2 regions of the Brevibacillus sp. NRS-1366 genome follow, and region 2 is predicted to be linked to the other one. Evidence: predicted binding sites of a transcription regulator. Region 2 holds the regulator's gene; the other holds the start of a gene.

Region 1 (6,415 bases), on a different contig from region 2:
GACACAAGTCAAATGAAGCCAACACAGCTTCGGGAGAAAATTATCAGCCAATATGGACAACATGGATCTCCACTTACAATCAATGTGTTGTCGTTTGGCTTCAAGTATGGGACACCAATTGACGCAGATCTGATGTTTGATGTCCGATTCTTACCAAACCCGCACTACGTAGAGGAGCTGCGCCCGAGAACAGGGTGTGACCCAGAAGTGGCACAATACGTAATGGATCATAAAGAAACCAAAGAGTTTATCGAGAAGCTCACTGATTTTTTGGCGTATACATTGCCGCATTACCAGCGTGAGGGAAAAAGTCAGCTCGTGATCGGAATTGGCTGCACGGGAGGGAAACACCGTTCGGTAGCCATCGCAGAATATCTGGGAGAAACCTTTGGAAAAGATTTTTCGGTACGTGTCAGCCATAGAGACATGGAAAAGACCAAGTAAGCATAGGATGGCAGGAAGAAAACGTACGTTATTACATCAGATCGGGCCACCTATTATGTGTATCAGGGGATAACGAGGTGACATATGCCGACTAAGGGAATGGGGAGGCCGCAGTCAAAACAATTACGGATTGTCGTAATCGGAGGAGGAACAGGTCTATCCGTCCTGTTGCGAGGACTCAAACACGAGCCGGTGCATATTACTGCTATTGTGACTGTCGCTGATGACGGAGGAAGCTCCGGTCGTTTGCGTGAAGAGATGGATATGCTCCCGCCAGGTGACATTCGTAACGTTCTGACTGCTTTGGCCGATACGGAGCCATTGATGGAAAAAGTGATGCAATATCGTTTTTCCACAGGCACGGGATTAGCCGGGCATAATTTGGGAAATCTACTACTTGCAGCAATGAACGAAATTACGGGGGATTTTGTCACCGCAGTCAAAACATTGAGTGGAGTATTAGCTGTTCGGGGAGATGTATTGCCTGCTTCTACTCAATCGATTCGATTGAAAGCGGAAATGACAGACGGATCGCTAGTAATCGGAGAGTCCCAAATACCGCTCACAGGCAAAGAGATTAAGCGGGTTTTCCTCGATCCAGAGGACGCTGTACCACTGAGCGAAGCTTTGCTGGCCATTGCTGACGCCGATGCTATCTTAATTGGACCGGGTAGTTTGTACACGAGTATCTTGCCTAATCTGTTAGTACGCGGGTTGTTTGCAGCAATCAGACGCTCGCAAGCTCCGAAGATCTACATTTGTAATGTGATGACACAGCCGGGAGAGACGGATGGTTTTACTGCCTCCAAGCATGTGAACGTGATGTATGAACACGTGAATGAACCATTTTTAGATACGATCATTGTCAATTCAGCAGAGCTGCCGAACCATGTATTGGAGAAGTATGCAGAAAAGGGAGCAGCTCCTGTCCCATGTGATCTCAAACAGTTGCGCCGCTTAGGATTGCATGTTGTGGCGAAGCCGCTGGTCACATTTGAGGACGGCTACCTAAGGCACGATGCGCATGCGGTTAGCAAACAAGTAGTTGCACTCGTCAAGCGCAGGCGAAAGGTGCTGAAGATAGAGAAGGAGTGAAAGTCAATGTCATTCGCCGCGCATACCAAAAAAGAATTGACCATGCAGGAGGGCAAAGATTGCTGTAGTCTGGCGGAACTGTCAGCATTGATCCGCATGAATGGCAGTCTACAATTTGGAGCCGGACGACTGGTACTGGATGTAACAACGGAAAACGCGGCGATTGCCAGACGTATTTATACGCTGATCAAAAGAATGTTCCATCTCCACGCCGAACTGCTGGTGCGCAAAAAAATGCGGCTGAAAAAAAATAATGTGTACATTGTACGCATTCCGCATAAGGCGAATGAGATTCTGCAAGATTTGGGAATTATGGATAAAAGTCTTTCCTTCATACCCGGGATCGCTCCAGAGATCGTAAAAAAATCTTGCTGCCGGGCTGCCTATTTACGTGGTGCTTTTTTGGCGGGAGGCTCTGTCAATCATCCGGAGGCATCCAGCTATCATCTGGAAATATTCACTTCCTATCAAGATTTTTGCGAAGCATTGACCAAGATCGCCAATCGGTATAAACTAAATGCCAAGTGCATCGAGCGGAAAAAAGGGTATGTTCTCTATATTAAAGAAGGCGAGAAAATCACAGAGTTTTTGAGCCTGATTGGGGCGCACCAGGCACTCCTGTATTTTGAGGATGTCCGAATCGTCAAGGATATGCGTAACTCCGTAAACCGTTTACATAATTGCGAAATCGCCAATATTAATAAAACGGTAAACGCTGCCACCAGGCAAATGGAAAACATCCAGCTTATCGACCAGGAGATAGGCTTAGAGAATCTGCCAAAGCGTCTACGTGAAGTAGCAGAGCTGCGCGTGGCTCATCCCGATATCAATTTGAAGGAATTGGGGGAAATGGTGCCGAGTGGGGTAGTTAGCAAATCCGGAATTAACCACCGCTTGCGAAAAATAAACGAAATCGCTGACAAATTACGAGAAAAACAAAATATTTCGATCTAGATGCATGATATACTATATGATAATAGTCGATGGAGTAAGGAGGTACATTCATGGTTCAACAGCAGGTTGTGGTTGCTTTAAAAACCGGTTTGCAGGCGCGTCCGGCGGCGTTTTTCGTACAAGAGGCCAACCGTTTTGCATCGGAAGTATTTGTAGAGAAAGAAAACAAAAAGGTAAATGCGAAAAGCATCATGGGTATCATGAGCCTCGCAATCAGCTCGGGAACGGAAATTACCATATTAGCAGAAGGGCCGGATGCCTCCCAGGCAGTTACGAGCCTAGTAAACTTGGTAAGCAAAGAGGAATAGTACAAGGATAGACTGCAGGACACTTTCTCCATGAGGAAGTGTCTTTTTTTGTAATGAACACACATTATTTTCCTGTCGACAGGGCATTGCTAATGATTGTAGTGCACGAATAAGGAGGGGAAAAGAATGAGCAACCGTGATGCAAAGCATGAAGGTCGTGATGCTTATGATATGGACATCGACCGTATGATCAATGAAGGCTTGGGCGGGGGCGTCGTCTCTGACCAAAACGGCTTGATCGAAGAGACGAGTGTGGATACGATGGCGGGAGCAAGTTCTGCCGAGCAAGCTCTTGACGACTAAACGATAGCAGGAGGGAACAGTTAGTGGATGTGACTAGAGTACAGGAAATTATCCGCTCCGAGGAAAAGATTCAGGTTCGATATCAAGGGGAGTCTGTCTGGATCGATGACGTAGATGAGGGTACCGCGACTGCGCGGGTTCATACAGAACGCAATCCCGCTCAGAGTGTAACCGTTGACGTGAATCAATTGGTAGAAAAATAAAAAGAAACACCCGGCTCGTTTGTCGGGTGTTTCCCCTTTTTCAAAGAGTATTCATTCTTACTTTTTCGAAGAAGGCTCTGAAGTGATGACTTTGTCAATCAGTCCATACTCTACTGCTTCAGCCGCAGAGAGGAAGTTGTCGCGGTCAGTATCCTTTTGAATGCGCTCCAGTGGCTGCCCAGTGCGTTCGGCCAGGATCGTATTCAAGTGATCGCGCATCTTCAGAATGCGCTTTGCAGCGATCTCAATGTCGCTTGCTTGTCCTTGAGCGCCACCGAGTGGTTGGTGGATCATGACTTCGCTGTTAGGCAGTGCAAAACGCTTGCCTTTCGCTCCAGCAGCGAGCAAGAAAGCACCCATGGAAGCAGCCATTCCGATACAAATCGTGGAGACATCTGGCTTAATAAAGTGCATCGTATCGTAAATCGCCATGCCGGCAGTAATCGAACCACCTGGGCTATTGATGTACAGATGAATGTCTTTCTCCGGATCTTCCGCCTGAAGGAACAACAACTGTGCCACAACAATGTTGGCTACCGTGTCGTTGATTGGGGTTCCCAGAAAGATGATGCGGTCTTTGAGCAGGCGCGAATAAATATCGTAAGCACGTTCACCGCGGTTTGTCTGTTCAATGACGGTTGGAATCAAGTTCATGTGCATCTAGTCTTCCTCCTCTCTTTGTAAGATTAATCATACACAAAAGGTCAGTGAAGGTCAAACACTTAAGTGCATGTCCTCCCTACCATGTTTGCCAAATCCTCACTCCCTAAACCTATTGCAAAAGGAAATGATTTATTCGTCTTCCCAATCAGTTAATTCTACAGCTAGTCGTAGGGCTGCTTTCATCTTTTTCCCTTGAATAATTGTATATTCTTCGATCTGTTTGGTCTGCAATTGATTGATCGCTTCGGCAAGGGCTTGTTTGTCTTTATAGGGTTGAATGGTTAACAGGCACTCCTCGTCACTCGCTTCCTGGTATATCAGATAAAACGGCTCGTTTGCCATCCGAACACCCTCCTTCTTATAGTTATCCACAACTTTATCAACAGGTTGTGCACAAAAACGTTTGTTCGCGGGATATTTAGTAGTCAGCGAAGCATTTTTACATAGTTTGGCATGATTGGCGTTTCTCTTACATAGGAAAAGAATGGGAGAAATAAAGAAGGATATAGTTAATTCGTGTCGAATCTTACATAATTGGTATTCATTTCATTTTGAACAAGGGGTGTTACTTATGCTTCGCAAGGCTTCTGCAATGCTGTTAACTGCTGCTTTGTTGACAGGGAGTGTAGCCGCAACTGCTGCATTCGCACAGACGGCACCAGTACAACAACAAAAGAAAATCACTGTTCAACTGAATGGTAAAGAGTTCCCATTCCCACAAGACATCGTGACTGAAAACGGTGTAGCTTATGTGGATGCGAGCACATTGGCTATTGCTCTTGGTGGTGCTGCAGCTTGGGATACAACGACCAAATCCCTCTTGGTTTCCAAAGACAACAAATACGGACTGCGTATGTACGAAAACAGTAATTTTGCATATAAAAACGGCAAGGAAACAAGAGTAGCGAATCCTCCGCGCCCGATAAAAGGCGGAGTGCTGGTTCCGCTCGTATTTATTGCACAAGAACTGGGTGCAACAGTGACTTATGATGAAAAAACGTGGACGTACCACTTGTCGATTGAAATCAAATCGTAAGAACTTTGGATGAGTCATCCGTTGTAGCACCTTCATCTATTTTCGTATAATAGAAGAAAGAGCAACGGAGAGGGGAACTCGGGCATGCAAGGAAGTACATTTGCCAATGTAGCGTTGTTAATTGGCTTTGTGGCATTGGCAATATACGTTATGTGCAAAGCGTATTCCCAAAAATACAAAAAGTAGTGATAAATTTCCAAAAAGCAGCTACTGTTCCTCGGGAGGTAGCTGTTTTTTACTTGTTGATATGGTAGAAAATAATATTGATGGAGAATGTCATTATTTCTATTGCAAATTTTCTAAAATATTTTACAATAAGATAGTGAATCATAGTTTGCTCGTAAATAAAGAGGGGGATGTTTCGCTATGAAAAAACAGAAAACGCTGTCTATTCTAGCTGCTACGGTAGCACTTGGATCAGTTCTCGCAGGTTGTGGCGGTGGACAAAGTACAGCTCCACAACAAAATAATGGTGGAAGCACAACTCCAGCCCCACAAAGCGGTGGTGGCGGCGGAAGCACAGCGACAGAAAAACTGGTGATTGCGGTAGTAGGACCAATGTCTGGTCAATACTCCGATTATGGCAGCACGGCTAAAGCGGGTGCGGAATACGCGCTGAAAGAAAAGCAAGAAGCATTCAAGCAGCTTGGCTTCGACGTACAGCTCCTGGCTCAAGATGATCAGGCTGACCCGAAACAAGGTGTAGCCGTGGCACAAATGCTTATTTCCAATGCTGACGTAGTCGGTGTTGTCGGTCATGCTACGACAGGCGCTTCGATAACGGCTGCTGCTCAATACGACCAAGAGAAGCTCGTGATGGTTTCTCCTTCCGCTACAGGCTCAGACCTGACGGAGCAAGGCAAAAAGATCGTTCACCGCATTTGCGCGCGTGATGACCAACAAGGTTCCAAGGCAGCCGTTTATGCGAAAAACCAGCTTGGTGTCAAATCAGCGTTCATCATGCATGACAAGGCTGCTTACGGCCAAGGACTGGCTGATGAAGTGAAAAAGCAATTTGAAGCTGACGGTGTACAAATTGTCGGTTATGAAGGCGTAACAGCCGGCGAAAAGGACTACAGCGCCATCATTACCCAAATTCTCGCAAAGAATCCTGAGATGATTTACTTCGGCGGATACTACTCTGACGCGGGTATCATCGTGAAGCAAGCACGTGAAAAAGGCTTCAAGGGAGTATTCATGGGTGGAGACGGTTACGACTCTGCTGACCTGGTGAAAATCGCGGGTGCTGAAAATGCCAATAATGTCGTGTTCACATCGACAGTAGGTGACGTAGGTGCTACAGAGGAAGGTAAAAAGTGGATTACTGACTTCGAATCTTCTACAGGCAACAAAGTCGGGATCTTTACCTCGTTTGGATATGATTCGATGGGCGTCATGCTGAATGGTCT
Region 2 (6,415 bases):
GACGATATGCAAATGGTGCTAGACCAAGGAGAATGACGATCAAGAGGAGACAATTGAGGAGGAACACATGAGCATTCCTTTTGCCATATTGTTTGACATGGATGGTACTTTGCTCCAAACAGAGAAGCTGTCCACACCAGCCTTTACCAGAACGTTTAAGAAGCTCCAGGAAAAGGGGCTATGGGATGGACCTACCCCAGATGAGCCTGAAATAACGAATGTGCTCGGGATGACCATCGAACAGGTTTGGAACAAACTTTTACCAGGTGCGAGCAAAGAAACAGTACATGCAGCAGATACGTTGTTACTAGAAAATGAAATTCAATTAATTAATGAACGGATTACAGAGTTGTACCCAGGTGTAAAAGAGACGCTGCAGACTCTTCACGCACAGGGATTCGCGCTGTTTGTTGCAAGCAATGGTCAAGAAGCTTACATTGATGCTATATGCGAAGAATACGGTTTAAAGCCGCTTATGACCGATCTATATTCAGCAGGTCGATTTTCCACAAAAACAAAGAATGATCTAGTGGCTAAGCTGTTGGCCGATTATCAGGTGAAGCAGGCGATTATGGTAGGAGATCGCCACTCTGACGTGGAGGCAGGAAAGACCAATGGATTGTTTACCATCGGCTGCGATTTCGGTTTCGCTGAGCAAGGTGAACTGGATGGAGCAGATGTCGTCATTACAAATTTCTCGGAATTACTGGATACACTTTCAAAAATCGACACCATAACGCTAAAACAATCATAAACCATTCCGTCTGGAGTGGTTTTTTCCTTGGTTTCAAGCGACCCCTTTTTGCCCACAATAGAAAGTGTATTCACCACTTGCATGGACGTAGTAAAGGCATTATAATCAAAGTCAAAGATAGTCAAAGTCAATAGTCTAACACAGGGGAATAGGAGGCGATGACTTGCGTAACATCTCGGACATCATTGAACATCACTTAAAAAACATCATTACCGAGAGTCCCAATGGCGCTATCGAGATTCAGCGTAGTGAGCTTGCCGACCTTTTTCAATGTGTACCGTCCCAGATTAACTACGTCATCAACACCCGGTTTACCGTGCAAAAAGGGTATATCGTGGAAAGTAAACGTGGAGGCGGCGGATATATTCGAATTCGCAAAGTGCAGATTGTCAGCAAAGCCCGTTTGCAAGAATTGTTGACCGAGGAACTGATTGGCGAGAGCATTACACAAAATGTGGGTAATGCGATTGTAGAAAGATTGTTTGAAGAAGGCTTGGTCAACATTAGGGAAGCTACTTTGATGAAAATTGCCACTTCGCGAAACGTGTTGACTGTAGAAACGGAATTGCGGGATCGTTTGCGGGCAAATATTTTAAAGCAGATGATCGCGGCCATCTTATTGAAGTAACTGGAAAGCCAAGCGCTAGGAGGGGATGATGTGATGAACTGTGAGGAATGCGGAAAACGACCGGCGACACTTCATCTGACGAAAATCGTCAATGGCGAAAAAACCGAATACCATATTTGTGAGCACTGTGCTCAGGAAAAAGGGGACGTCTTTACCGGCTTTCACAATTTCAGCATCAATAATCTCCTGTCAGGACTATTGAAATTTGATCCCATGCAGAAAAACGGACGCGAATCGGCATCGAGCAAGCTGCTTCGGTGCGAAACCTGCGGACTCACATACGCCCAGTTTAGCAAAAGCGGGCGATTCGGTTGCAGCGATTGCTATACCTTCTTGGGGGATAAGCTTGATCCGTTGTTCCGTCGTATTCACGGCAATACCCAACATAGCGGGAAAGTGCCAGAGCGTACAGGGGGGCAACTGAAAATCCGCAAAGAGCTGGAGCAATTAAAGCAAGCCCTGCAAAGTCATGTTGCCAGTGAAGAGTTTGAGAAGGCAGCAGAGATGCGTGACCGGATACGCGCATTGGAACAAAAAATGGCCCAATCGTAGCAAGGGGAGGTAAAGCTGGTTATGAGCCAACAGCAGTTTATGCAAAACCCGTGGAGCAATTGGATGAAAGGAGAAGGTCCCGATTCCGATATCGTTATCAGCACACGGCTGCGTATCGCCCGAAACCTGCGCCAGCACCCTTTTCCGTTATTGGCAACGGACTCTCAAGGAGAGGAAGTAGTCAGGAAGGTAACGGAAGTATGCGATTCGGAGGCCATGCGCAAACGGCAGCCCCTGCAGATGATTCAAATGGATCAGGTAAACCCGTTGGAAAAGCGGGTTCTGGTGGAAAAGCATCTGATCAGCCCTCATTTGGCAGAGGAGTCGCGAAAAGGGGCCGTTTTACTTAGTCCAGACGAGTCGGTCAGCATCATGGTAAATGAAGAGGACCATATTCGGATTCAAGTTCTGTTGCCTGGGTTTCGATTGAATGAAGCATGGGAAATAGGTACAAAATTAGACGATATTTTCGAGAAGCACCTTAATTACGCGTTTGACGAGACCAGGGGCTATCTCACCAGCTGTCCAACCAATGTAGGAACAGGGATTCGAGCCTCCGTTATGCTTCATCTGCCGGCATTGGTTATGACGCAACAGATAAGCCGAATTCTCCAGGCAATTAATCAAGTGGGCTTGGTTGTTAGAGGAATTTACGGCGAAGGTAGCGAAGCGTTAGGTAACCTGTTTCAGCTCTCCAACCAGGTGACATTAGGAATGTCGGAGACAGATATTCTCTCCAACCTGTATGGAGTAGCAAGGCAAATTATTGAGCAGGAACGTGTAGCACGCACTTATTTGCTTGAGCATACGCGCATATCTTTGGAGGATCGTATTTTCCGCTCGTACGGCATTTTGATGTACGCACGTACGGTAGAGTCCAAAGAAGCGGCCCAACGTCTATCCGATGTGCGGCTAGGAATTGATCTTGGTGTAATTCAGGGTGTCTCGCCGCTGGTTTTAAACGAACTGCTCGTTACGACCCAGCCAGGTTTTCTTCAGCAGCACGCGGGACAAAAGCTGACGCCCGATCAGCGAGACGAACGCAGGGCTCGGCTGATTCGAGAACGGATTGCAGACACGGAGTCATCCAATTGATCGTAAATAAAGCAACACGCAACAGTTAACCCATAGAGAAAAAACACGGTTATACGGAGGTGTACGATATGATGTTTGGACGTTTTACAGAACGAGCACAAAAAGTACTGGCGCTTGCCCTGGAAGAGGCAGTGCGCCTTGGACACAAGGATATTGGGACAGAACATGTACTGCTGGGACTGATTCGAGAGGGAGAGGGCATTGCTGCCAAAGCATTGCAATCACTCGGGCTTGGCCTCGACAAAATCCAGAGTGAAGTGGAGTCGTTAATCGGGCGCGGAACAGAACAGTCCGGTAGTAATTACACACCAAACTATACACCTCGCGCCAAAAAGGTAATTGAACTGTCCATGGATGAGGCCCGCAAGCTGGGTCATACCTACGTGGGCACAGAACACATCCTGCTTGGTCTGATCCGTGAAGGGGAAGGCATTGCGGCACGCATCATGAACAACTTGGGTGTCAGTTTGAACAAAGCACGCCAGCAAGTGCTGCAGCTTTTAGGCAGCTCGGAATTAATGGCATCCCATCAGCCGTCTGGCGGAAATCCTGCAGCGAATACTCCTACCTTGGATGGATTGGCTCGCGACCTGACTGCCATCGCACGTGACGGCGGACTAGATCCGGTAATTGGTCGTCAAAAAGAAATTGAGCGCGTGATCCAGGTGCTAAGCAGACGCACCAAAAACAACCCAGTATTGATCGGGGAGCCTGGTGTAGGGAAAACAGCCATTGCTGAGGGCCTCGCGCAAAAAATTGTAAACAACGAAATCCCGGAAACACTTCGCGATAAACGTGTGATGACACTGGATATGGGTACAGTTGTGGCAGGCACCAAGTATCGTGGTGAATTTGAAGACCGTCTGAAAAAGATTATGGACGAAATCAGGCAGGCAGGGAACATCATCCTGTTCATTGACGAATTGCATACATTGATTGGCGCCGGTGGAGCAGAAGGTGCAATTGATGCCTCCAACATTTTGAAGCCGGCTCTTGCCCGCGGTGAATTGCAGTGTGTAGGGGCGACAACCCTGGACGAATACCGCAAGTACATTGAAAAGGATGCAGCGCTGGAGCGTCGTTTCCAACCGATTCAAGTCGACGAGCCGTCGGCAGAAGACGCTATTAAAATTCTGCATGGCCTCCGCGACCGTTATGAAGCGCATCACCGTGTCAAAATTACCGATGAAGCAATCGAGCAGGCAGTTAAGCTGTCTGACCGCTATATCCCAGACCGTTTCTTGCCGGACAAGGCAATTGACTTAGTAGATGAAGCAGCTTCCAAAGTGCGTTTGCAGTCCTTTACGGTTCCGCCGAATCTCAAGGAGCTGGAAGGGCGCTTGGAAGAGGTACGCAAGGAAAAAGACGCTGCAGTGCAGTCTCAGGAGTTCGAAGAGGCAGCAGCACTTCGTGATCAAGAACAAAAGCTGCGCGAAGAACTGGATAAAACCAAAAAGGACTGGAAAGAGCGCCAAGGCCAGCTAAACATGGAAGTAACTCCAGAGGATATCGCAACAGTGGTAGCGAGCTGGACCGGAATCCCTGTCCTCAAGCTGAAGGAAGAGGAAACCGAGCGTCTCTTGAAAATGGAAGAAATCCTGCATGATCGGGTTATTGGTCAGGATGAAGCGGTCAAATCCATCTCCCGTGCTGTTCGCCGTGCACGTGCCGGTCTCAAGGATCCGAAACGCCCAATTGGCTCGTTTATTTTCCTCGGCCCTACCGGTGTAGGGAAGACTGAATTAGCCCGTGCTGTAGCAGAGACGCTCTTTGGAGACGAGGACGCGATGATTCGGGTAGACATGTCCGAGTACATGGAGAAACACTCGACAGCTCGTCTGGTGGGTGCTCCTCCAGGATACGTCGGTTATGACGAAGGCGGTCAATTGACAGAAAAGGTACGCCGCAAGCCTTACTCTGTCATCTTGCTGGATGAAATCGAAAAAGCGCATCCAGATGTGTTCAATATCTTGCTGCAGGTCCTAGATGATGGTCGTTTGACCGATTCCAAAGGCCGCACGGTAGACTTCCGAAACACAGTAGTTATCATGACCTCCAACGTAGGGGCAAGCATGATCAAGAAAAACACGACGCTTGGCTTTACCACTGGAGATACTGAAAGAAAATATCAGGACATGAAGGATAAAGTTATGGATGAACTGAAAAAGAGCTTCCGTCCTGAGTTCCTGAACCGGATCGACGAAGTCATTGTGTTCCACTCGCTGGAGCAAGAGCATATTGAGAGAATCGTCACCTTGATGACGGATGAGCTGCGCAAACGCTTGAAGGAACAAAGCATTGACTTCCAATTGACCGACGATGCTAAGAAAATATTGGCAAAGGAAGGTTTCGATCCCGCGTACGGTGCACGTCCATTGCGTCGTGCCATTCAGCGCCATATTGAGGACAGATTGTCTGAAGAGCTGCTAAAAGGCAACATCAGTAAAGGGGACACCGTCAATATTGAGTCCGATGAAGGTAAGCTGGTGGTCAAGCGCTTGGAAAAAACCAAATCGTAAACGAGCAAAAATCTGCAGAATGCCTCCAGTTTTAGGAGGTGTTCTTTTTTTAGGTGCGTATCTATGATAAAAATAGAGGAGAAATTCCAAGTGAGGGTGCGAATATGTCAAAGTATAAAACGAAATACGCGTGTCAAGAATGTGGCTATGAATCACCGAAATGGATGGGAAAATGTCCTGGCTGTAATAGCTGGAATACATTAGTCGAAGAAGTAACATTAAAAACTGCGCATCGGCACGAAGGAATGAGCGGCGGACAGCGTCAGGCCGCGATTCCACTGACTGAGGTAGCCAGTAATGAAGACCCGCGGATGGATACGACTATCGGGGAATTAAACCGTGTTCTAGGTGGTGGGCTCGTTCCTGGTTCACTTATTCTGGTCGGGGGAGACCCGGGAATCGGCAAATCGACACTTCTTTTGCAGACCTCCTTTACATTAGCTCACCAGGGGGCAAAAGTGCTTTATGTATCAGGTGAGGAATCTGCAAAACAAATCAAATTGCGTGCAGATCGTCTCAATATGAAAACTCCTCCCATGTTTGTCTTAGCAGAAAATGATTTGGATTTGATCGAACAGCATATTAATCAAGTAGACCCCCATGTATTGATCATCGACTCGATCCAGACGGTTTTCCACCCAGCGGTTCAATCGGCGGCAGGAAGCGTTGCTCAAGTCCGTGAAGCCACCGCACAACTGATGAGAATCGCTAAAGGAAAAGGGATTGGAACGTTCATTGTGGGCCACGTGACAAAGGAAGGCTCCATTGCCGGACCCCGAATGCTGGAACACATGGTTGACGCTGTGCTTTATTTCGAGGGAGAACGACATAATACGTTCCGAATTTTACGGGCAGTCAAAAACCGCT

Evidence for each region. Region 2 encodes CtsR, which represses protease genes until heat stress. Its sites were predicted from a motif close to ATGGTCAATAAAGGTCAAACA; they were not measured.
Region 1: a site for CtsR is predicted at 4,008-4,028, ahead of clpP (ATP-dependent Clp endopeptidase proteolytic subunit ClpP). Genes of this name have one in related genera too.

What each region holds. Positions count from the first base shown of each region.
Region 1 is NZ_JBITPN010000021.1:504,125-510,539, reverse strand. It holds gene rapZ (RNase adapter RapZ) at 1-444, shown strand, start outside; gene ACIFQN_RS16565 (gluconeogenesis factor YvcK family protein) at 529-1,539, shown strand; gene whiA (DNA-binding protein WhiA) at 1,546-2,493, shown strand; gene ACIFQN_RS16555 (HPr family phosphocarrier protein) at 2,544-2,801, shown strand; gene ACIFQN_RS16550 (hypothetical protein) at 2,928-3,104, shown strand; gene ACIFQN_RS16545 (H-type small acid-soluble spore protein) at 3,128-3,307, shown strand; gene clpP (ATP-dependent Clp endopeptidase proteolytic subunit ClpP) at 3,365-3,967, opposite strand; gene ACIFQN_RS16535 (hypothetical protein) at 4,100-4,312, opposite strand; gene ACIFQN_RS16530 (copper amine oxidase N-terminal domain-containing protein) at 4,542-5,006, shown strand; gene ACIFQN_RS16525 (branched-chain amino acid ABC transporter substrate-binding protein) at 5,373-6,415, shown strand, end outside.
Region 2 is NZ_JBITPN010000026.1:55,833-62,247, reverse strand. It holds gene ACIFQN_RS23260 (MGDG synthase family glycosyltransferase) at 1-36, shown strand, start outside; gene ACIFQN_RS23255 (HAD family hydrolase) at 68-754, shown strand; gene ACIFQN_RS23250 (CtsR family transcriptional regulator) at 918-1,382, shown strand; gene ACIFQN_RS23245 (UvrB/UvrC motif-containing protein) at 1,416-1,934, shown strand; gene ACIFQN_RS23240 (protein arginine kinase) at 1,956-3,029, shown strand; gene ACIFQN_RS23235 (ATP-dependent Clp protease ATP-binding subunit) at 3,098-5,548, shown strand; gene radA (DNA repair protein RadA) at 5,653-6,415, shown strand, end outside.